3 regions of the Vibrio sp. 1288 genome follow, and region 3 is predicted to be linked to each of the others. Evidence: predicted binding sites of a transcription regulator. Region 3 holds the regulator's gene; each other region holds the start of a gene.
The links. The regulator PurR, encoded in region 3, represses purine synthesis genes. The targets are predictions, from matches to a motif close to TNANGNAAACGTTTNCNTNA.
Positions count from the first base shown of each region.

Region 1: R8O11_RS14185 (inosine/guanosine kinase) is a predicted target of PurR. The motif match lies at 4,177-4,196, and genes of this name have one in related genera.
Region 2: glpX (class II fructose-bisphosphatase) is a predicted target of PurR. The motif match lies at 5,775-5,794, and genes of this name have one in related genera.

Region 1 is NZ_JAWPOX010000017.1:65,929-73,396, reverse strand. Features, by position in the region: gene R8O11_RS14210 (DUF3833 domain-containing protein) at 1-287, shown strand, start outside; gene purB (adenylosuccinate lyase) at 421-1,791, opposite strand; gene hflD (high frequency lysogenization protein HflD) at 1,945-2,562, opposite strand; gene mnmA (tRNA 2-thiouridine(34) synthase MnmA) at 2,573-3,697, opposite strand; gene R8O11_RS14190 (hypothetical protein) at 3,886-4,155, shown strand; gene R8O11_RS14185 (inosine/guanosine kinase) at 4,273-5,577, shown strand; gene R8O11_RS14180 (H-NS family nucleoid-associated regulatory protein) at 5,705-6,112, opposite strand; lysine riboswitch at 6,695-6,877, shown strand; gene tet(35) (tetracycline efflux Na+/H+ antiporter family transporter Tet(35)) at 6,987-7,468, shown strand, end outside.
Region 2 is NZ_JAWPOX010000001.1:295,378-302,845, forward strand. Features, by position in the region: gene ftsN (cell division protein FtsN) at 1-484, shown strand, start outside; gene hslV (ATP-dependent protease subunit HslV) at 599-1,150, shown strand; gene hslU (HslU--HslV peptidase ATPase subunit) at 1,174-2,505, shown strand; gene R8O11_RS01360 (1,4-dihydroxy-2-naphthoate polyprenyltransferase) at 3,625-4,542, shown strand; gene rraA (ribonuclease E activity regulator RraA) at 4,619-5,125, shown strand; gene zapB (cell division protein ZapB) at 5,261-5,503, opposite strand; gene glpX (class II fructose-bisphosphatase) at 5,852-6,859, shown strand; gene R8O11_RS01380 (helix-turn-helix transcriptional regulator) at 7,075-7,468, shown strand, end outside.
Region 3 is NZ_JAWPOX010000006.1:50,850-58,317, forward strand. Features, by position in the region: gene glgC (glucose-1-phosphate adenylyltransferase) at 1-201, shown strand, start outside; gene glgA (glycogen synthase GlgA) at 191-1,648, shown strand; gene R8O11_RS06390 (alpha/beta fold hydrolase) at 1,758-2,561, shown strand; gene R8O11_RS06395 (DUF2007 domain-containing protein) at 2,593-2,913, opposite strand; gene R8O11_RS06400 (TVP38/TMEM64 family protein) at 2,934-3,620, opposite strand; gene R8O11_RS06405 (TfoX/Sxy family DNA transformation protein) at 3,735-4,325, opposite strand; cyclic di-GMP riboswitch class I at 4,442-4,531, opposite strand; gene purR (HTH-type transcriptional repressor PurR) at 4,819-5,823, opposite strand; gene torD (molecular chaperone TorD) at 6,292-6,939, opposite strand; gene torR (two-component system response regulator TorR) at 7,206-7,468, shown strand, end outside.

The DNA.
Region 1 (7,468 bases), on a different contig from region 3:
ATGACGGAGAGGTGGACCAGCGAATTTGGGTTATCACTAGATTAGAAGACGGTAGTTATGAAGGTAAGGCAGACGATATTATAGGTGTAGCAACAGGGGAAGAGCAGGGCAATGCGCTACAGTGGCAATATGACTTTGAGCTACAAATGGAGGATTCATCAGTGACGGTTGCTTTTGATGATTGGCTTTATCGTCAGGATGACAGACACGTTTTCAATCTAACGAAAATAAAAAAGTTTGGTGTGGAAGTAGGAACAATAACCTTGTTCTTCCAAAAGCAGCCATAACAAATGGGGCTGATCTTCAATTAATAATCCATTCCATATAACTAAAATTATTTTCTCCCGACCTAACTCTCCTAACTAAAAAAGGTTGGCGCTTTCGCGTCAACCTTTTAGGTATCTGGTCGTTACAGGAGGATTACAGCTTATCTGTCAGCTCGATTGCTTGACCGATATAGTTCGCTGGCGTCATCTCTTTCAGACGTGCTTTCTCGTGCTCAGGAAGCTCAAGACCGTCGATGAAGTTACGCATTGCCTCGCCGTCTACACGCTTACCACGAGTTAGCTCTTTCAGCTTCTCGTATGGCTTCTCGATGCCGTAACGACGCATAACTGTTTGTACTGGCTCTGCTAGTACTTCCCAGTTCTTGTCTAGTTCAGCAAGAAGCGCTTCACGGTTTACTTCTAGCTTGCTGATGCCTTTAAGTGTCGAAGTGTAAGCGATGATAGCGTAGCCAACACCAACACCAAGGTTACGTAGAACCGTTGAGTCAGTTAGGTCACGTTGCCAACGAGAGATAGGCAGTTTCTGTGCTAGGTGGCCGAATACAGCGTTCGCAAGACCTAGGTTACCTTCTGAGTTTTCAAAGTCGATTGGGTTAACTTTGTGAGGCATTGTTGAAGAACCGATCTCACCAGCAATAGTTTTTTGCTTGAAGTGGCCTAGTGCAATGTAACCCCAAACGTCACGGTCGAAGTCAATCAGGATAGTGTTGAAACGAGCGATAGCGTCGAACAGCTCAGCGATGTAATCGTGCGGTTCGATTTGAGTTGTGTAAGGGTTCCAAGTTACGCCTAGAGACTCTGTGATGAACTCTTCAGAGAACTTGTGCCAATCTAGCTCTGGGTAAGCAGAAAGGTGTGCGTTGTAGTTACCTACTGCACCGTTGATTTTCGCTAGGATCTCAACGTTTTCGATTTGCTTGAATTGACGCTCCATACGGTACGCCACGTTTGCCATTTCTTTACCCATAGTAGATGGAGAAGCAGGCTGACCGTGTGTACGAGATAGAAGAGGAATGTCGCGGTATTCCACTGCTAGTGCTTTGATAGCGTCGATTAGGTTACGGATTTCTGGAAGAATCACGTTCTCACGCGCTTCTTTAAGCATTAGAGCGTGTGATGTGTTGTTGATGTCTTCAGAAGTACATGCGAAGTGGAAGAACTCGTTTACTGCGTGCAGTTCAGGAACGTCTGCTACTTTCTCTTTTAGGAAGTACTCAACCGCTTTTACGTCGTGGTTAGTTGTACGCTCGATCTCTTTGATACGGCGTGCATCTTCTTCAGAGAAGTTTGCAGCAAGGTCGTCTAGGAATTGGTTTGCTTCTGCGCTAAACGCTGGCACTTCTGCAATTTCAGCAGTAGCAGCAAGCTTTTGTAGCCAGCGGATTTCAACGATAGTACGGTACTTTAGTAGACCGTATTCACTGAAAATTTCGCGTAACGCAATTGTCTTGCTTCCGTAACGGCCGTCTACTGGTGAAACAGCAGTCAATGCTGACAGTTCCATGATGTTCTCCTGAATTGGGTTTCTAAATTTCGTGAGCTTTATACCAATAACTGTGGCAATTGTCACGAATATCGCGCAAACGTTTGCGCGATATTTGTTTTAGTCGAAAAAAATGAGCTCGCGATAAACGCGAGCTGCTTATTTGATATTTTACTACAGACGAGCAAGAAGGATTTGTGCTTGCTCTACCATCTTCTTGCGCCCGAAGATTAGGTGGCGACGCTTACCACCAACTTGACGCCAAAGAACTGCACTACGAATGCCAGATAACAACAGCGCACGAACTTTGTGTTGGCTTGCCGTCTGCTGCAGTACAGATGGCGTGCCCGTTACTTGAATGCGTGGGCCAATAGGGCTAACGACATCCAGATAGATGCTCGCTAAATTGCTGATCATTTGATCGTCTAGTAGCTCAAAGTGCTCTGACTGACGCTTGGCCATTTGAATACGATCACCAAGCTGAGACATAGCATCGTTACGAGAGCTTAACTTACGCTCTAACGCCATTAAACTAATAATGTAACGAGTAATTTCACTGCCTGATGGTGTGCTATCAATCCCTTTAACCAAGCATTCTAGGCCGAGCTTTAGATCGGCTTCGCGACCGAATACGCCAACTGTGTTAGCAGGGTTCGTGCTCAAAATAGCGTTGATTGATGTTTCAAAAGCAGCTTGATCACAATGTCCGTTTCTCGCTACCTGTTGAACTAAAGCAACAGCTTGGCAAATCCCAGCGAAAGCGATAGTACGGTCATAAAGTGTATTCGCCACGTAACGACTCCTAAGCTTGAGAATATTTAATGCGTTGCTCGATGATGCCGCCACCTAGGCACACGTCACCTTTGTAGAACACTGCTGATTGACCTGGAGTTACAGCAATTTGTGGCTCGTCAAAGATAACTTTAATGTTTTCATCATCGATAGGGATGATTGTACAAGGAATATCTTCCTGACGGTAACGAGTTTTCACTGTGCACTTCATAACATCGCGAATTGGCTCACGATCTACCCAGTGAAGTTGTGATGCAAGTAGACCTTCTGATTTCAACATTGGATGGTCTTTACCTTGAACAGCAATCAAAACGTTACGTTCTAGATCTTTCTCACCAACGAACCATGGGTCCTCGTTACCACCGCCGCCTTTACGGCCACCGATGTGTAGACCTTTACGCTGACCAAGTGTGTGGTACATCAGGCCTTGGTGTTGACCAATCACTTCGCCTTCTGGAGTCTCGATATTACCAGGCTGAGCTGGAAGGTAGCGACCTAGGAATTCCGTAAACTTGCGTTCACCGATGAAACAAATACCAGTTGAATCTTTCTTCTTAGCAGTAATTAGGTCTTGCTCTTCCGCAATGCGGCGTACTTCTGGTTTCTCTAGGTCACCAACAGGGAATAGGCTACGTGCGATTTGCTCGTTGCTTAATGTGTACAGGAAGTAGCTTTGATCTTTGTTGCCATCTAGACCACGTAACATTTGTGGTTTTTCACCGTTTTCTGGGAAAGAGCGACGCACATAGTGGCCCATTGCAATGTAATCAGCATCAAGTACTTCATCAGCGAATTCTAGGAATGCTTTGAACTTGATTTCTTTGTTACAAAGAATGTCAGGGTTCGGAGTACGGCCCGCTTTGTATTCAGCAAGGAAGTACTCAAATACGTTATCCCAGTATTCGGCAGCAAAGTTGATAGTGTGTAGGTGGATGCCTAGCTTGTCACATACTGCCTGAGCGTCAGCAAGATCTTCTGCCGCTGTACAATATTCTTCGTTGTCATCTTCTTCCCAGTTCTTCATGAAAAGGCCTTCTACTTGGTAGCCTTGCTGCTTTAGAAGATACGCGGAAACAGATGAATCAACGCCGCCGGACATACCGACGATGACTTTCTTTTGGCTGTTATCAGACATTACTAAACACCACTTAAATAAACGGGATGCAGATTCTATCAGAATCCACAGACCGGTGACAGATCCGAGATCGAAATCACAATTCGTTTCGCTGGATTTTTCTTCAACAAAGATTCGAACGAGTAATTTCGCAAGTATAGAAGAGGTATATATGGCATAGTTGGCCAAAATCCAAGAGGAAACACCAAATGACAGAAGAAAACCAATTTATGCAAGAAAGTGAGTTGATTGAAATTGTTGAAAATCAGCTCGAAGATGGCAACCCGCTTAAAGTAAAAGAAACCCTTATGCGTTTAATGATGACTGGCACACCACGTGAAGATGCGGTTGCGATGATGGCATGTGCGATGTCAATTGAGATTTTTGATGTGATGAAGAATGAAGGTGAGTTCAACCTAAAGCGTTATAGCGAGCACCTTGAGCAACTACCAGATCTCAGCTTTATGGAAGGTGAATAAGCCACCTAAAAGAAAAAAGTAGTCAGCAAACGTTTGCTATAATCGCTTTTATTGCTGCTTTATTATTAGCGGTATAGAATCCGCTCTCCTTTTCATCCCCTTACTCAGACTGACAATATGAAATTTCCTGGACAACGCAAATCGAAGCACTATTTTCCTGTTCATGCTCGTGACCCGCTGGTGAGCCAAGCACAAGAAAGCAAGAAGATGACGCGCACTCACATCATTGGTATTGACCAAACCTTGGTTGATATTGAAGCAAAAGTTACAACGGATGTGATTGAAAAGTACGGTCTGAGTAAAGGTCACTCTCTGGTTATCGATGACGAAAGAGCAGAAGAGTTATACCAGCAACTGAAAGAAGAGAACTTGATTACCAATGAGTATGCGGGCGGTACAATTGGTAACACGCTACATAACTACTCCGTGCTAGCGGATGACCGCTCCACACTACTTGGAGTGATGAGCCAGGATATTAAGATTGGCAGCTACGGTTACCGTTATCTTTGTAATACATCAAGCCGCATGGACTTGAACTACCTACAAGGTGTAGATGGTGCAATTGGCCGTTGTTTTGCTCTTATCACAGAAGACGGTGAACGTACTTTTGCTATCAGCGAAGGGCAAATGAACCAACTCCATCCTGATAGCATTCCAGAGAAAATCTTTAAAAATGCATCAGCACTTGTACTGACGTCATATCTAGTACGTTGCAAAGACGGCGACCCAATGCCGGAAGCAACAATGAAAGCAATTGAGTACGCGAAAAAGAATGATGTGCCTGTTGTTCTGACTTTAGGCACAAAGTTTGTTATTCAAGATGACCCTAAATATTGGCAAGAATTCATTAGAGATAACGTTTCAGTCGTTGCGATGAATGAAGATGAAGCAGAAGCACTGACGGGGGAATCTGATCCACTTGCTGCGTCTGATAAAACATTGGAGTGGGCTGATCTAGTATTGTGCACGGCGGGTCCTGTAGGTCTATTTATGGCTGGGTATACGGAAGATAGCGCGAAGCGCGAAACTTCTTTGCCATTACTTCCAGGGTCAATTGCTGAATTTAATCGTTATGAATTCAGTCGTCCGGCGAAAAAAGACTCATGCGAGACGCCAATAAAAGTGTACTCGCATATCTCGCCATATATGGGTGGCCCAGAAAAAATTAAGAATACAAATGGCGCAGGTGATGCTGCGTTATCTGCTGTTCTTCATGATATGGCAGCAAATAAATACCATAAAGAAAATGTGCCTAATTCAAGCAAGCACAGTAACGAGTATTTAACTTACTCTTCTTTTTCTCAAGTCTGCAAATACGCAAACCGTGCTAGCTACGAAGTTCTCGTGCAACATTCACCACGATTGTCGCGCGGACTTCCTGAGCGAGAAGATAGCCTAGAAGAAGCATACTGGGAACGTTAATACGAAGCGGTTTAATTAACTATTCTGTAACTAAAGTAAAAGGCACATTAAGAAATGTGCCTTTTTTATTTGTAATGGTTTAAATAAAAAAGGCTCCCTATGGGAGCCTTTTAAAAATAGCACGGATCTAGATTAGGAACTCATCCAGAGATTTACCTGCATCAAGTTGCTCTTGAATCGCCGAAGGTGTACGACCTTGGCCAGTCCAAGTTTTCTCATTACCGTTTGAATCTGTGTATTTGTATTTAGCAGGGCGAGGTGCGCGCTTCGCTTTGCCTTTCGTCTTAGTTTCGCCAGATAGCGCAGTAATAAGTGCTTCTACGTCAATACCGTCTTGAGCGATTTTCTCAGCAATCTCTGCAAGCTTAGCTTCTTGCTCTGCTTGTGCTGCGCGTTCTGCTTCTTCTGCTTCACGACGCTCATCTACGACAGTAGTGAGTTTATCTAGAGCTTCTTCCAATTGTTCTAGAGTCAGCTCACGAGAAAATGCACGAAGGCTACGGATATTTAGAAGGGTTTTAGTCAGCTCTGACATAACGATTCCTATTAAAAGGTTAATGTGTTGGGCACTTTTTATCGTTACGATTAAATAATGCCAATCTATAAATAAACAAAGAGTCCTTATATTTAACTTTATCTTTTCCTTATGTGCAAATGCTAAATCAAGATTTTGTTTAAATTTGACTATTTTTTAAAGCAATTAATATTATTACACTCGAAATAAATCATTATTAGATGAGAACTAAAATCAACAATCATTATTGTATAGAGAGAGTGACAGCTTGGTTTTTTATAAAAAAATTTGAGTTATTACTTAAAAATATGAAGCATCCATCTTTAATGGTGTGTCATATATCCTTAATTTATTGATATAAGATAAACCATGATATTTCTAAGGTAGTAATAATGTTTCATAAATAACATGATTGATGTGATTTCAGTTGCACAAAACTTATGGAAGTAGGCAAGGTTTATAAATTATCTCAGTCATTATTTATTTGTTTAATTTAGTTTGATGTGTTGCATTGACTCTCATCATAAGTACAATGGCTGCCACCTGATGCAATATTGCAGACAATTTGTTGTTAATTTGTACAGTTAGTGGTTAATTGTTTGTTGTTGCCGTAGAGGCGCGGTCTCGAAGAGTAGCTATTATTGGGGTGATGCCAATGAATAATAGTGGAAGGCGAAGATTGCCGAAGTAAGTAACTCATCAAAGTTACTTGCTGGGGTTGTATCTGAAAGGAACAACACTGCCATAGTATATATTCACATTAAACTATGGAGCGCTACTGTAGGGTTGGGTGGAGTGTTCGCTTCCCTGTCGCTAAGTTCAACATGAGCACGTATCGTATGCTACGTGACTTGTCTGCAGTAGATCTCTAGCCAAACTTTGGTTTTTGAAGATCATGAATTTAATAGATTTTTCTAGTTCTCCTGTTTCATTATTGCCACCTATTGTCGCTTTGACTTTGGCGATTTTGACTCGACGTGTATTAGTTTCCTTGGGTGTAGGTATCGTGCTAGGTGCGGTGCTACTTAATAGCTGGTCTATCAGCGACACCGCAGGTTACGTCAGTTCTCAAGTTTCTTCTGTCTTTATTGAAGATGGCGGAATTAACACTTGGAACATGAGCATTGTTGGTTTCCTAATCTTATTAGGTATGACAACAGCTTTATTAACGCTATCTGGCGGTACTCGTGCTTTTGCTGAATGGGCACAATCTCGAGTGAAGAGTAAACGCGGCTCCAAACTTCTTGCCGCCTTTTTAGGCGTATTCATTTTTGTCGATGATTACTTTAATAGCCTTGCTGTTGGTGCGATCTCTCGCCCAGTAACCGATCGCTTTTATGTGTCTCGCGCTAAGCTTGCGTACATTCTAGACTCAAC
Region 2 (7,468 bases), on a different contig from region 3:
GCCGATAAGAAAAAAGCCTTGGCGTAGTGGTCTGCTCGCTATCTTGCTAGTGGGTAGTTTTGGCTATGGTCTTTACCTTTTGAGTAGCGATCCAGAACCTAAACAGCCTGTAGTGAAACAGCCAACAACCACTGTAAGTAAACCAAAACCGAAAAAAGATTTGCCGCCACCACCAGAAGAAAAATGGGAATATGTTGAGTCACTACCGAAACGTGAAGTTGAAGTTGTGGCCAAAGAAATTGAAGTTTCTAAAATTCCTTACATCATGCAGTGTGGCGCGTACAAAACCCAGGCACAAGCAGAAGAGCGCAAGCTTGCAATCGCATTCCAAGGGATGTCGAGCAAGATTCGTAAGAAAGAAGGCAGTTCATGGTATCGCGTGGTACTAGGTCCGTATAAGTTCAAACGTGATGCAGAACGTGACCGTCATAAACTGCAACGCGCGAAAATCGAGCCGTGCGCGATTTGGAAAGAAAATCTTTAAACTCAGGCCCTAGGAGCTAAGATCCTAGGGCCTTTCTTTTTGCCCCTTGAATCCCCATTTCTCCTCCCCCATATACTGAATTAAATCCAAAGAGAAATAATCAAGAGGTCGACTGTGACTACCATTGTATCTGTACGTCGAAATAATAAAGTCGTCATCGCGGGTGATGGCCAAGTATCTCTAGGCAATACCGTAATGAAAGGTAATGCGCGCAAAGTTCGCCGCCTATACAACAACCAAGTACTAGCGGGCTTTGCAGGCGGTACTGCGGATGCCTTCACCCTTTTTGAGCGCTTCGAAAGCAAACTGCAAATGCACCAAGGTCACCTAACCAAAGCAGCAGTTGAGCTAGCCAAAGACTGGCGTAGCGATCGTGCTCTGCGCAAGCTCGAAGCCTTACTTGCCGTTGCCGACGAAACCGCATCGTTAATCATTACCGGTAATGGTGATGTCGTACAGCCAGAACACGACCTGATTGCGATTGGCTCTGGTGGTGCTTACGCACAAGCAGCCGCAACCGCCCTACTAGAAAACACAGATCTAGATGCTCGTGAGATCGCGGAAAAAGCTCTTAATATCGCGGGTGATATTTGTGTCTTCACTAACCATCACCACACGGTAGAAGAGCTAGACTCAACAGTAGAGCCTGAAAAACCAACCGCGTAATCGTAACGAAGTAAGGAAAGAATATGTCTGAAATGACGCCTCGCGAAATCGTTCATGAATTGAACCGCCACATTATCGGTCAAGAAAAAGCCAAGCGTTCGGTTGCGATTGCACTTCGCAACCGCTGGCGCCGCATGCAGCTTGAAGAAAACTTGCGTGCCGAAGTGACGCCCAAAAACATCTTGATGATTGGTCCTACTGGTGTTGGTAAGACCGAAATCGCACGACGCCTCGCAAAACTGGCAAATGCCCCTTTCATCAAAGTTGAAGCGACAAAATTCACCGAAGTGGGTTACGTTGGTAAAGAAGTTGAAACCATCATCCGTGATCTAACAGATGTCGCGGTAAAAATGACGCATCAACAAGCGATGGAAAAAGTGAAGTTCCGCGCAGAAGAGCAAGCGGAAGAACGTATTCTTGATGCGCTACTGCCACCGGCACGTGATAGCTGGGGTCAAGCAGAGCAAACGGAAGAGTCTTCTAACACTCGCCAGATCTTCCGTAAGAAACTGCGTGAGGGCCAACTAGACGATAAAGAAATTGAACTCGACGTAGCCGCACCACAAATGGGCGTAGAGATCATGGCGCCTCCTGGTATGGAAGAGATGACTAACCAGCTGCAAGGCATGTTCCAAAACCTCGCTGGCGACACTAAGAAAAAACGTAAGCTGAAAATCAAAGACGCAATGAAAGCGTTAGCGGAAGAAGAAGCGGCAAAACTGGTTAACCAAGAAGAGCTGAAAGAAGCAGCGATTTTCAACGTTGAAAACAACGGCATCGTATTTATCGATGAGATCGACAAAATCTGTAAACGCGGCGAAAGCTCAGGCCCAGACGTTTCACGCGAAGGTGTTCAGCGCGACCTACTTCCATTGATTGAAGGCAGCACGGTATCAACTAAGCACGGCATGGTAAAAACAGACCACATTCTGTTTGTTGCATCTGGTGCATTCCAAGTGGCAAAACCATCTGACTTGATCCCAGAATTGCAAGGTCGTCTACCAATTCGTGTTGAGCTAGAAGCACTAAGCAGTAACGACTTCAAACGCATTCTGACAGAACCAAAAGCCTCTCTAACAGAGCAGTACGTTGCGTTGATGAAAACGGAAGATGTGGACATCGAATTCACAGAAGACGGCATCACGCAAATCGCGGAAGCGGCATGGACGGTCAACGAAAGCACAGAAAACATCGGTGCTCGTCGCTTACACACCGTAATGGAACGCTTGATGGATGAAATCTCTTACGACGCAGCGGAGCAATCTGGCGCTAAATTCGTTATTGATTCCGCTTATGTGAAAGAGCGCCTAGGCGACACGATTGAAGATGAAGATCTAAGCCGCTTTATTCTTTAACCGCAATCTATCCCACCAAAGCCCAGAACCTTGTTTCTGGGCTTTTTGTTGAGAATGCTTTGACAACATCTAAATCAAAAGCTCTCGTCATTCTAGCGAGCTCAAGCGAGACTAAGAATCTGCTAACAACAGACGCCTACTCTTCCTCGCTCACCTTAATCACCGCACAATCGGACGATAGATTCTGAATCACACTCGTTCCTCGCTGTTCAGAATGACGGTTACTGTGACAACACCTAAATCAAAAAGATCTCATCATTCTAGCGAGCTTAAGCGAGACTAAGAATCTGCTAACAGCAAACGCCTATTCTTTCTCTCTCACCGTAACACTTCACAATCGGATGATCGATTCTGAATCACACTCGTTCCTCGCTGTTCAGAATGACGGTGACTTAGACAACATCTAGATCAAAAAGATCTCGTCATTCTAGCGAGCTTAAGCGAGACTAAGAATCTGCTAACAGCAAACGCCTTTCTTTCCAACTCACCCTCACCACTGCACAATCGGATGATCGATTCTGAATCACCTCGTTCCTCGCTGTTCAGAATGACGGTGACTTTGACAACATCTAAATCAAAAAGATCTCGTCATTCTAGTGAGCTCAAGCGAGACTAAGAATCTAGTAACAGCAGACGCCTATTCTTTCTCTCTCACCGTAACACTTCACAATCGGATGATAGATTCTGAATCACACTCGTTCCTCGCTGTTCAGAATGACGGTGACTTAGACAACATCTAGATCAAAAAGATCTCGTCATTCTAGCGAGCTTAAGCGAGACTAAGAATCAGCTAACAGCAAACGCCTTTCTTTCCAACTCACCTTAACCACGGCACTATTGGGACGATAGATTCTGAATCACCTCGTTCCTGGCTGTTCAGAATGACGGTGACTTTGACAACATCTAAATCAAAAGACCTGGTCATTCTAGCGAGCTCAAGCGAGACTAAGAATCTGGTAACAGCAGACGCCTATTCTTTCCCACTCCCCTTCACCACCGCACAATCGGACGATAGATTCTGAATAACCCTTTGACTTCTAGCTGAGTTGTTTTAGGTCAATAGCGTATCTGCCTCTTTGTGCTTATACTGGGCACATTGGTTACTAGCACGAAATTTCCATGAAACAATCTCTACAGATCTGGCTTGAAGCCGCTCGTCCAAAAACATTACCTCTGGCATTGGTCTCTATCTTAACAGGTAGCGTGCTCGCGTACTCGGCGGGTCATTTCTCATTGACGATTGCCATCATGGCTTTCGTAACCGCGACATTGCTGCAAATTCTGTCCAACCTGGCAAACGACTATGGCGATGCCGTTCAAGGCACAGATAACGACAAACGCCTCGGTCCATTACGAGCGATGCAGTCTGGCGCGGTAAGTGCTAAACAGATGAAACAAGCGATTATCTTTAACATCGTTCTGACCGCCATTTCAGGCTTGGTGTTAGTTTTCTATTCACTAAGTTCACTGGAAAGCATTGTCACTTTTATCGGGCTGGGAATTTTGGCCATTCTCGCAGCCATTGCTTATACCATGGGTAGCAAACCATACGGTTACGTGGGGCTTGGCGATATATCAGTGTTCTTGTTTTTTGGTTTACTCGGCGTATCCGGTACCTACTTCTTGCATACCGGTCACGTAGACACCACGCTATTCTTACCTGCTTTAGGCTGCGGTTTACTCGCTGTTGCAGTCCTCAATATCAACAATATGCGTGATATAGAGAACGACCGAGAGTGTGGTAAACGTACGGTGGCGGTACGCTTAGGTCAACGTAAAGCCAAACAGTACCACTTTATTTTACTTGGCGGAGCTATCCTTGCCTTTGCGGCTTACTTGTTAATTCAAGACAAACCCGTTTGGATTAGCTTGCCATTCTTACTTAGTATTTATTTCGTGGCCGATCATGGTAAAGCGGTTTGGCATACACAAAAGCCTGCTCAAATAGCACCAATGATGCCAGTCATCGTGAAATGCTCTCTAGTCACCAACGTTTTGTTTGCAACAATTGTGGTAGCTCAAACTCTAGTAAGTTAAAAAAGGATTGTCATTGCATTGACTTAATGCCTAGATATACTCAAAGACAACCAATTTCTGTTTAGAAAGGTACGCTATGGAATACAATACCTCAGCACTCTGTGATATCTACCTCGATCAGGTAGATGTGGTTGAACCAATGTTCAGTAACTTTGGCGGTCGCGCTTCATTTGCCGGGCAAATCACCACCATCAAGTGTTTTGAAGATAATTCGTTGATCCGCGAGACATTAGAGCAAGATGGACTTGGTCGCGTTTTGTTAATTGACGGTGGCGGTTCCCTACGTAAAGCCCTTATCGATGCAGAAATCGCAACCATTGCGGAAGAAAACGAGTGGGAAGGCATTGTCGTTTACGGCTGTGTTCGTGAAGTAGATGAACTTGAAGATATGAACTTAGGCATTCAAGCCCTCGCTTCTATTCCTGTTGGAGCGACCAGTCAGGGTATTGGCGAATTGGATGTACCAGTCAACTTTGGCGGCGTTAGCTTCCTTCCAGAAGATTACATTTATGCTGATAGCACCGGAATTATCCTGTCGCCAGAACCATTGAATATTGATTTAGAGTTGGATGAAGAAGCATAACGAGTCTTAGGCGCCTAGGTTATAGGGCCTTCTCTTGGCTCTTAGCGCCTAGCCTTGTCTCAACATTTTCTACTTCCCTAAAACACAAACACCCGCTTAACGCGGGTGTTTTTAATTTGGAATGAAAAAGCCGAATTATTCCACTTCGTCCATTTTGCCAAGTAGTGCACGAATGCGCTCTTGCCATTGTGCGTGCTCTTGCTGTGCTTGTTGTGCTTTTTGCTCTAGCTCTTCACGTTGAGAGCGAAGCTCGTTAGCTTCTTCCGCAAGTTTAGCTTTATCTTCTTTCAGCTCTTCGACTTCCATCTGAAGAAGAGTGATTGTGTCAACTGCAGTTTGAATTTTAGATTCTAGTTGTTCTAGTACTTCAAAAGACATCTTGGCCTACCTATGTTATTCCGTTGGGACGATGTGCGAGATTGATGCACACCTAACCTATATAAGGTTCATTCTACTCAGCGTCGCGATGAGAAACACTCACTATATTCGATATTTTGCATCATTCGGTCAAAAAATCAGCGCAATCTCACTAAACGCTGACTTTTCTTGTCGCCGAAGCATTTTTGAGCAAGGATTTTGCGTCCCGCTACGCTGAAAGTCGCCCTAAGTATTGATCAAATTCAAGTTAGATAAAGTAAAAGCCTCGCAAAAAGGCAAACGTTTACCCGACCTTGTGATAGAATCGCCGCGCAAATTCTTCTTCCCTCTTGCTTACTTGGAGACATCATGAAACGCGATTTAGCAATGGCATTTTCCCGTGTGACTGAAGGTGCAGCTCTGGCTGGTTACAAATGGCTTGGCCGTGGCGATAAAAACGCAGCCGATGGCGCAGCTGTTGAAGTTATGCGCACGCTACTGAATAAAACAGATATCAGTGGTGAAATTGTCATTGGTGAAGGTGAAATCGATGATGCGCCAATGCTGTACATTGGTGAGCAAGTTGGTATTGGTGGTGATGAAGTGGATATTGCAGTCGACCCGATTGAAGGGACGCGTATGACGGCAATGGGACAATCGAACGCACTAGCCGTACTTGCCGCAGGTGAGAAAGGCAGCTTTCTTAAAGCGCCAGATATGTACATGGAAAAACTGGTTGTTGGCCCTGGCGCAAAAGGCGTAATTGACTTAGAGAAGCCGTTAAAAGAAAACCTAGAGAACGTAGCAAAAGCCCTGAACAAGCCACTTGATACCCTAGTCGTTATTACCCTTGCGAAACCTCGCCACGATGACATTATTGCAGCAATGCAAGCAATGGGTGTACGTGTCTTTGCGGTGCCTGATGGAGACGTGGCTGCCTCTATTCTGACTTGTATGCCAGACAGTGAAGTGGACATGATGTACTGTATTGGCGGCGCGCCAGAAGGGGTAGTATCAGCAGCGGTAATTCGAGCGCTAGATGGTGACATGCATGGTCGTCTGCTTCCTCGTCACGAAGTAAAAGGCGATACTGAAGAAAACCGCATTTACGGTGCAGATGAACTAAAACGCTGCGATGAAATGGGCGTAAAAGCGAATGTTGTCCTCAAAATGGAAGACATGGCTCGTAGCGACAATGTGGTATTTTCAGCAACAGGCATTACTAAAGGTGACTTGCTAGAAGGCATCTCTCGCCAAGGCAATATTGCAACCACAGAAACGCTGCTCGTGCGTGGTCGATGCCGAACTATTCGTCGCATTAAGTCGACTCACTACCTAGATCGTAAAGATCCAGAAGTGCGTGATATTATTCTTTAAGCATTTCTCGAGGCTCTCGCTCAATCTGAGTGTGAGCCTTTCTTTTCGCACAACCGGACAATAGATTCTGAATCACACTCGTTTCTCACTGTTCAGAGTGTATATATTGGTTCGCATAAAGATAGCACCTACAAAGCCACACTCAAATTAAGTCAACACTTTTCTTTACTAACCCTATCGCGCATAATATCTACTGACGTATAAATGGTGGGTATATGAAGACCGTAGATAGGATATTGCAAATCGTTAAGCGTGATGGTTCCGTCACTGCAAAACAACTCTCCTCTGAGCTAGGTATGACAACCATGGGGGCTCGTCAGCACCTGCAAGGTTTAGAAGATGATGGCATTCTTTCTATCCATGACGTAAAAGTAAAAGTTGGTCGCCCTGCTCGTCATTGGTCTCTCACTCAAAAAGGTCATGAGCAATTTGCTGACCGTCACGGTGAGTTGACCATTCAGTTTATAGAAGCTGTCGAACATATCTTTGGCAAAGATGGACTGGAAAAAGTCACATCAGAAAGGGAAAAACTCACGTTACAAAGTTATCGTCAGCATCTTAAGCAATGCGACTCTCTGCAAAGCAAACTAGAAACACTCGTCACATTAA
Region 3 (7,468 bases):
TGCGATATCAGCGAATGTATACTTCTTGGTGACGTAAAAATTGGCGAAGGATGTGTTTTACGTCGTGTGATTGTCGACAAGGATGCCGATATTGCTCCTGGTACTCAGATTGGTGTGAATCTTCAAGAAGATAAAAAACACTTCCACGTGTCTGAGGAGGGCATTGTTGTTATTCCGAAAGGAGCTCGAGTTGGCTACTAACAACTTATCTATTCTGTTTGTAGCTTCTGAGGTTGAAGGCCTCATTAAAAGTGGTGGCTTGGCAGATGTTGCCAAGGCACTACCGGAAGCCCTTCAAAACCTACAGCAAGACGTAAGAATTACCATCCCTGCGTACAGCAGTATTGATAAACTCGCAGACGCAGAAGTTGTATTAGAAACAGAATTAACATCATGGCCGCATACGGAGTATCGAGTTTTGCGGCTCATGTTAGGTCAAAATCCTGTTTACCTGATTGATTGTCCGCCGTATTTCAATCGACCATCAATGTATGCGGAGAACAACCAAGCGTATACTGATAACGGCGAGCGCTTTGCGTTTTTTAGTGCAGCATGTCTCGATATGTTACCCAAGCTCGCCTTTCAACCTAATATCATACACGCGAACGATTGGCACACAGGTCTTGTTCCATTTTTGCTCAAGCACAGGTATGGCAATGATCCGTTTTTTGCTCATACTAAAAGCGTCATTTCAATTCACAATGCGGTCTTTAAAGGCGTATTTAGTTATGAAGACGTGCAGTGTTTGCCAGAGTTTCATTATAGAAACGTTCCCGATGCTGCGGTGAGTGCAACGCATATTACGATGCTTAAAGCTGGTGTAATGAATGCAGATAAGATAAACGCGGTTAGCCCTACGTACGCAGAGGAACTAAAAACAGAGCTTGGCAGTCATGGAATGGCTTGGGAGTTTCAGCAACGCGCGCAGGACTTAGTTGGTATTTTGAACGGTTGTGATTACAGCGCTTGGAATCCGGAAACTGATACCTACTTGCCGGTTAATTACTGCGCCGACCAGCAAAGTATGTCGCAAGGGAAGAAAGCTTGTAAAAAAGCATTACAACAACGACTAAATTTGCCCGAAAAAAATGTAGCTATGTTCGGTATGGTTTGTCGGTTGACCCAGCAGAAAGGCGTTCATTACTTGTTGCCTGCTTTGGCCGATTTTTTGAAGCACGATGTTCAGCTAGTTGTCGTTGGGACCGGAGACCCTGTTCTTGCCGCTCAGTTACGAGAGGTTGCCGCGCGGTTTTCTAGCAAATTTGCCTTTGTAGAAGCGTATGACAATGAACTTGCGCATATCGTTGAAGCTGGTTCTGATTTCTTCTTGATGCCTTCTGAGTTTGAACCATGTGGCTTAAACCAAATCTATAGTATGGCTTATGGGACATTACCGATAGTACGCGGTGTTGGTGGCTTAAAGGACAGCGTTAGCGATTATGATGTAAACCCATCTGAAGCAACGGGGTTTGTTTTTTTCGAACCGACACCGCAGGCATTGTTGTTAACGATGCTAAGGGCACTGTTGCTCTACGCTCAAAACGAGCCTGAAGTGAATAAAGTACAGTTGCACGCGATGCAACAAGACTTTTGTTGGCAAAAGGCCGCAGAATCTTATTTGCAGCTTTACCACTCAGCGTTAGTTTGACTTAAAATTGTAACGAAAGGCACCGAATGAGGTGCCTTTATTATCTTGAGTAAGGGGAGTGTGGTAGGATGGCTTTTTACTCAATAGCACGATCTTTTTGATACTCAATATGACCCAGCCGCTACTTTTTCATAAAACCTATTTGCACCCTACTAGTAATGAGTGGGTTGTATTTGTGCACGGTGCTGGTGGTAGCTCTTCTATCTGGTTCAAGCAAATTAAAGCTTACAAGCAACACTTTAACTTATTGCTGATCGATTTAAGAGGTCATGGAAAGTCAAATCAGTTACTTAAAGAGCTCATTGCTAGCCGTTATACCTTTACGGAAGTTACCCAAGATATTTTGAAAGTATTGGACCATTTAAAGATCCAATCCGCTCATTTTGTCGGTATGTCGCTTGGTACTATTATTGTTCGAAACCTTGCTGAATTGTCATCAGAGCGCGTACGTTCGATGGTGCTCGGTGGTGCTGTCACAAGGCTTAACACTCGTTCTCAGATATTGGTGAAATTAGGTAATTTTTGTAAGCATATCCTACCGTACATGTGGCTCTACAAACTGTTCGCTTATATTGTTATGCCTCAAAGAAGCCAACGAGAATCTCGCCACCTTTTTATTCGCGAAGCCAAGAAGCTTTGCCAAAAAGAATTTAAACGTTGGTTTATTCTTGCCGCTGATGTAAATCCGTTAATGAAATATTTTAAAGATCGAGAGTTACCCATTCCGACTCTTTACTTAATGGGCGACAGGGATTACATGTTTATTAAACCTGTCAAAGAAATGGTTGCAGCACATAAGCTCAGCATTCTACGAGAAATCCCGAATTGTGGTCATGTATGCAATGTAGAGCGTCCAGAAGACTTCAATCAACACTCCATCGAGTTTATTAAACAGCAAGCTGTATGTGCTTAAAACTGAGTGCATCCACTGAATAGGAGAGCCGCTATAGCTCTCCTAGTTGATATCCACATTGCCAACATGCACCAAATTGCCCTTCGTTTATTTCATGACATTTTGGGCATTGCCAATCTTGATACTCATGCCTATCGGATTGTTTTCGATATGCTTTTACTATTTCTTCAGCTTTCATCTTTTGTGCCGTGTCAAAAAGCCACACATAAGGATCGGTATCATCACCAAACGGCAGTTCTCCTTTTAAGCCGAAAATACCTTCTCCGCGAACTTCACAGTAAATTTGTTCCACTTTAAGCAGCTCACATACAATGTGTGCTTCTGCTGGGTTTTTAGCGATAAATATTTTCATCAAAATACCCACTTCACCAATTACGAGTTTTGCTGACTTGGTGTCGGCCTTACTTTATTCATAACCCATTTAGTGATGATTGGAAATAGTCCCAATAGCGCAAAAGACGCTAATACTGCGGGTGAAACAATGCCCGATAGGCTTTCAATTGTTGCTAATTGAGTACCTGCATTCAGATATACGGCTGTGCCTGGCAGCATACCTATTTGGCTAGTGAGATAAAATCGACCTACAGACATCGGTGTTAAGCCCATCAGTAAGTTGATTAGAAAGAAAGGGAATACAGGGATTAGACGCAAGGAAAATAGATAAAAAGCTCCGTCTTTTTCGACACCTTGATTAATTGCGTTGAGTTTATTTCCGAATTTGTTTTGTACCCAGTCACGCAATAAGTATCGGCTGCTCAAGAAGGCCAGTGTTGCCCCCATAGTGCTAGCGAAAGAAACCAGTAGCAAGCTTGTCCAAAAACCAAATAAGGCTGCACCAAGTAAGGTGACTACTGCCGCTCCTGGGATAGAAAAAGCGGTAATTGCAATGTAGGTAAAAAAGTAAATCGCAGCCGAGAATACAAAATTCTGATCGATGTATGTAGTTAGTGCTTCTTGTTGGGCTTTTGCATTCTCTAAGGTTAAATACTGGCCAAAGTTAATACCTAAAAAGACGATAGCCGCTAGTAGGATGAGACCTAATATCAGTTTCTTATTCATAATTTTGATTCCAATTTGGGATATATGTAATAAGACAGTAGGAAAACCGAAAAAATTTCACAAAAAAACCGCAGATTAGACTGCGGTTTTACAAGATAGTTTTTAGGCCGACTTTTATTGGAGGCCGTTCATCAACTCATCTCGGCGAGCTTGAGGTACCACACTCCAATGAGTGCCGTTGATAGCACCTTCTAGTGCCCATAGCAACTCAATGTTGACGGTTGCAGAGTGCGTATCTCTTATCGCTTTATAGGCGTTAAGCGCACCTTCCTCTTCAAGCTTCTCTACGGATTCGATGCCGGCTTTTTTTAGCATGCGCTCGGTAGCCAGTCGTAAGTTAGGCAAATCTTTCAAACGGTTAGGCTTTGTACTTGCTTGCTGTTCTTTCTCAAGCTTTGCCTTTTTCAATGATTGATTCGCTACTTCGATTAAGCGTTCGCTTGATTCCCATAAATCGCTGGAAATAGCGTAGTACTTTGTAACGACTGGAAAGCCACGTTTTTTATAAACGTAAGGCTTTAGCCCTTGTTTCTCGAAGTCAGATGAAGTTTTTTGGTCTGCTCTGATATGAAGCTGATTGTTTACCACTAGTGCAAACATTGTTTCATCAGCGAATAGTCCGAAGCCACCAAACATTGAGCGCGACTTGATATTACCAAGTGCCTCAAATAGCTTCATAGAGTCTTTGAGTATCGGTTTATCCATGTTTTGTTATCTCGGTGTAATTAATATTACGCCACCAAAAGTCAGGTCCGAGAGAGTAGCAAACATGCGTAAAAACAATGTCATTACAGAGTAAAGTCATTGCTTACACACTTGCCATCGGTAACCCCGCTACCTTCCATATCGTAATATGGTTCAGGCCGGAGGCTTTGCGTCCCACTCTTTCGAATGGTTTGCCCTGTGCGTGACACAATGAGCATACTTCTTATATTGAATTAACATCACGGTTTAGCGTTAAAAGTGTGATTTCGGTTCAATAAAAATGATAGATTGAATGCTCTATTTTGCATATGGAAAGGTGCAAATTGGCCTTTGAAAAGGAGTTCTTAATATATATTACATTTATATAAAACAGGGAGTTAACGTTAGTCAATTGTTATTAGAGTGGTGTGAAGTATTAGAGAATGCTTAATTTTTCCAAAAAAATAAGCGCCCCTGTAGAGCGCTTATTTAACACGGTTAAATACAGTGAAATTTAGTTCATTTTTTTCACAGTATTTCGAATTACAAGCTCAGGTTGCATTTCGAAAATTCGTTTTTCGTGTTCTTTATCTTTGATACGCTCAAGTAGAATTTCGAATGCATTTTTACCAACACGACGTTTAGGTTGGTGGATAGTCGTTAGCGGTGGAGAGAAGTATTCCGCAAGCTCGATGTTGTCGTAGCCGATCACTGAAATATCTTCAGGAATTTTGATCCCGTTTTGTTGCAAGCGGCTCATTAGGCCTAGAGCCATTGTGTCGTTAAAACAGAATACCGCCGTCGGGCGCTTGTCCATTGCGGTAATTTTATCTGCAACTAATACGGCCGTATCACATTCAAAGTTACCTTCAAGGATCCAGTCTTCATTTACAGCTAGGTTCGCTTCGCTCATTGCGCGACGGAAACCTGCAATGCGCTCTTGGCAAGCAAGCTTTTCAAAATGACCGCTTAGACAAGCGATATCCGTATGACCATTGTCAATCAGATGTTTGGTTGCAATGTAGCCACCTTCTTCTGAGTTATCCATGATCTTGTCTGCTTGTGAGCTCTCTGGGCCCCAATCCATGACCACTTTAGGAATGTCCGCATGACGGTCAAGCATCTCTTTTAGTTCTTCGGTTAAGTCAGAACACATCACTAGGATGCCATCAACGCGCTTTTCAGCCAGCATACGAATGTAATCGCGTTGTTTTTCGTAAATCCCGCCTGTGTTACATAAAATCAGAGTATAGCCTTGGCGGTAACAGTAGCTCTCAACGCCATCAATCACTTCTGAGAAAAATAGGTTAGTTGATTGAGTTACTAACATGCCAATCGTACGAGTTGAGTTGCATTTTAGGCTGCGTGCAACGGCACTTGGCGCGTAATTCAGCTCGTCAACGGCTTTCATTACTTTTTCTTGCGTTGCTTCTGCAACGAAACGCGTTTTATTGATAACGTGCGAAACTGTCGTAGTGGAAACGCCGGCTAAGCGAGCAACGTCTTTTATCGTGGCCATAAATGGTGTCCTGTATCGAGCTACTGAAATATGTCGTATTGGATGTACCTGATGCTCTAATGGTTTCACACCTAGCAATATAAAATTGGCGCTAAGTGTCTCGGCAGCGGTTGATCCAAGTGCGACAAAAGGGTACGTAGCAGCATCGGTCGATGAATTTTATCTTTTTTCTATCTGATGAGAAATTGCCATCAACCTGTTAAGAAAACACAAAAACCGCTATATTTCAGCGGTTTACATATAAATCATATTTAATCGTTTGCGCTCACATTTTAGCCCTATGTGGACTGACTAGCAATGTTTTCAGCAAGAGATTTGTGTATTTGAAGTCACATTTTGACTGCTAAATAACCAAGCGTCTTTGCGCTAAGTTAAGGCAAACGAATATTATACCCAAGTTACTTACAATTGGTCACTTTCAGGCATACAGGAAGCCCGATAGGCAGGCTCCCTAAAAATAGGCGGCAATTATTCACCAAGAAGGTAGGCGCTGTCTAGTTTACAAAATGCAACTAATAGTTTCGCGACACTCGAGTAAAATCCAAATTCGTCGAATTTTTTACATTTGTCTGAAAACTGAGGTAACCAAGACATCAATTGTTGCTGGATAAAGTCGTTTTGTTTAACGAAGGCTTCTTCCATGTGTTTTTCTTGTTCAAGCTCGTTTGAGCGGATAATCATGTTCCCGAGAAAGTCGAGCTCAACGGCTAAGTGATCCGCAGGTTCCTTTAGGTTTTCGTCTACTTGAACGCCAAATTCAGCCATCAACTTTTCCATTTCCTCAGCTGGCTTGTCATTCAGTAAACCTGATTCACCAATGTACATGGATGCGTAAGGAAGAGCGCCGTATTTTTCTGTCTTCAAAAACAGTTCACAAAAGTCAGCTGCAAGCTCTAGTTGTGCATCTTCACGATCTTGTAACCGATTCAATGCATCAACTAGGCTATCAACGGCTGGTTTTAGCGACTCATTTTCACCTAAACCTGCGAGAAAACTGCGAATTTCAACACTGTGATAGGCTTCCAATTCTTTCTCTGTTAGTTCTTTTGCGAACAAGCTCGAAAACCACCAGTAAATTTCAGCGCGTTTTTCATTAAAAGCTTTCACTTCTTGCATTTTGGGCTCCTGAATGATGCTTCAAGTCATGCATCACAAAGTCAATTAGGGATATCCCCTAAGTGTAATCAATTAAAATGAATAGCAGTAACTATAATTGTTATGTTTTATGGTCAAAAATGACCGTTTATTAATAGCAATGGGTAAGCTTGTTTTGAATCAATAAAAACGCTAAATCTTGCGTTTTAATGTATCTATGACTAGAAATGTTACTAGTTATGAATAGAATACGTCTTGGATAATAAGAAGACAGAAAAGTGGTGTAAATGAGCTATCACGTATTAGTCGTAGAAGATGATGTTGTAACTCGTAGTAAGCTTGCGGGATATTTCCAAAATGAGGGCTACCAAGTCAGCGAAGCAGAGAGTGGCGCAGAAATGCGTGAAGTTTTGCAAGCGGGCGATGTAGACCTGATCATGCTGGATATTAACCTGCCTGGTGAAGACGGCCTGATGCTTACTCGTGAGTTACGTAGCCAATCGGATATTGGTATCATATTAGTAACAGGACGCACGGATAGCATTGATAA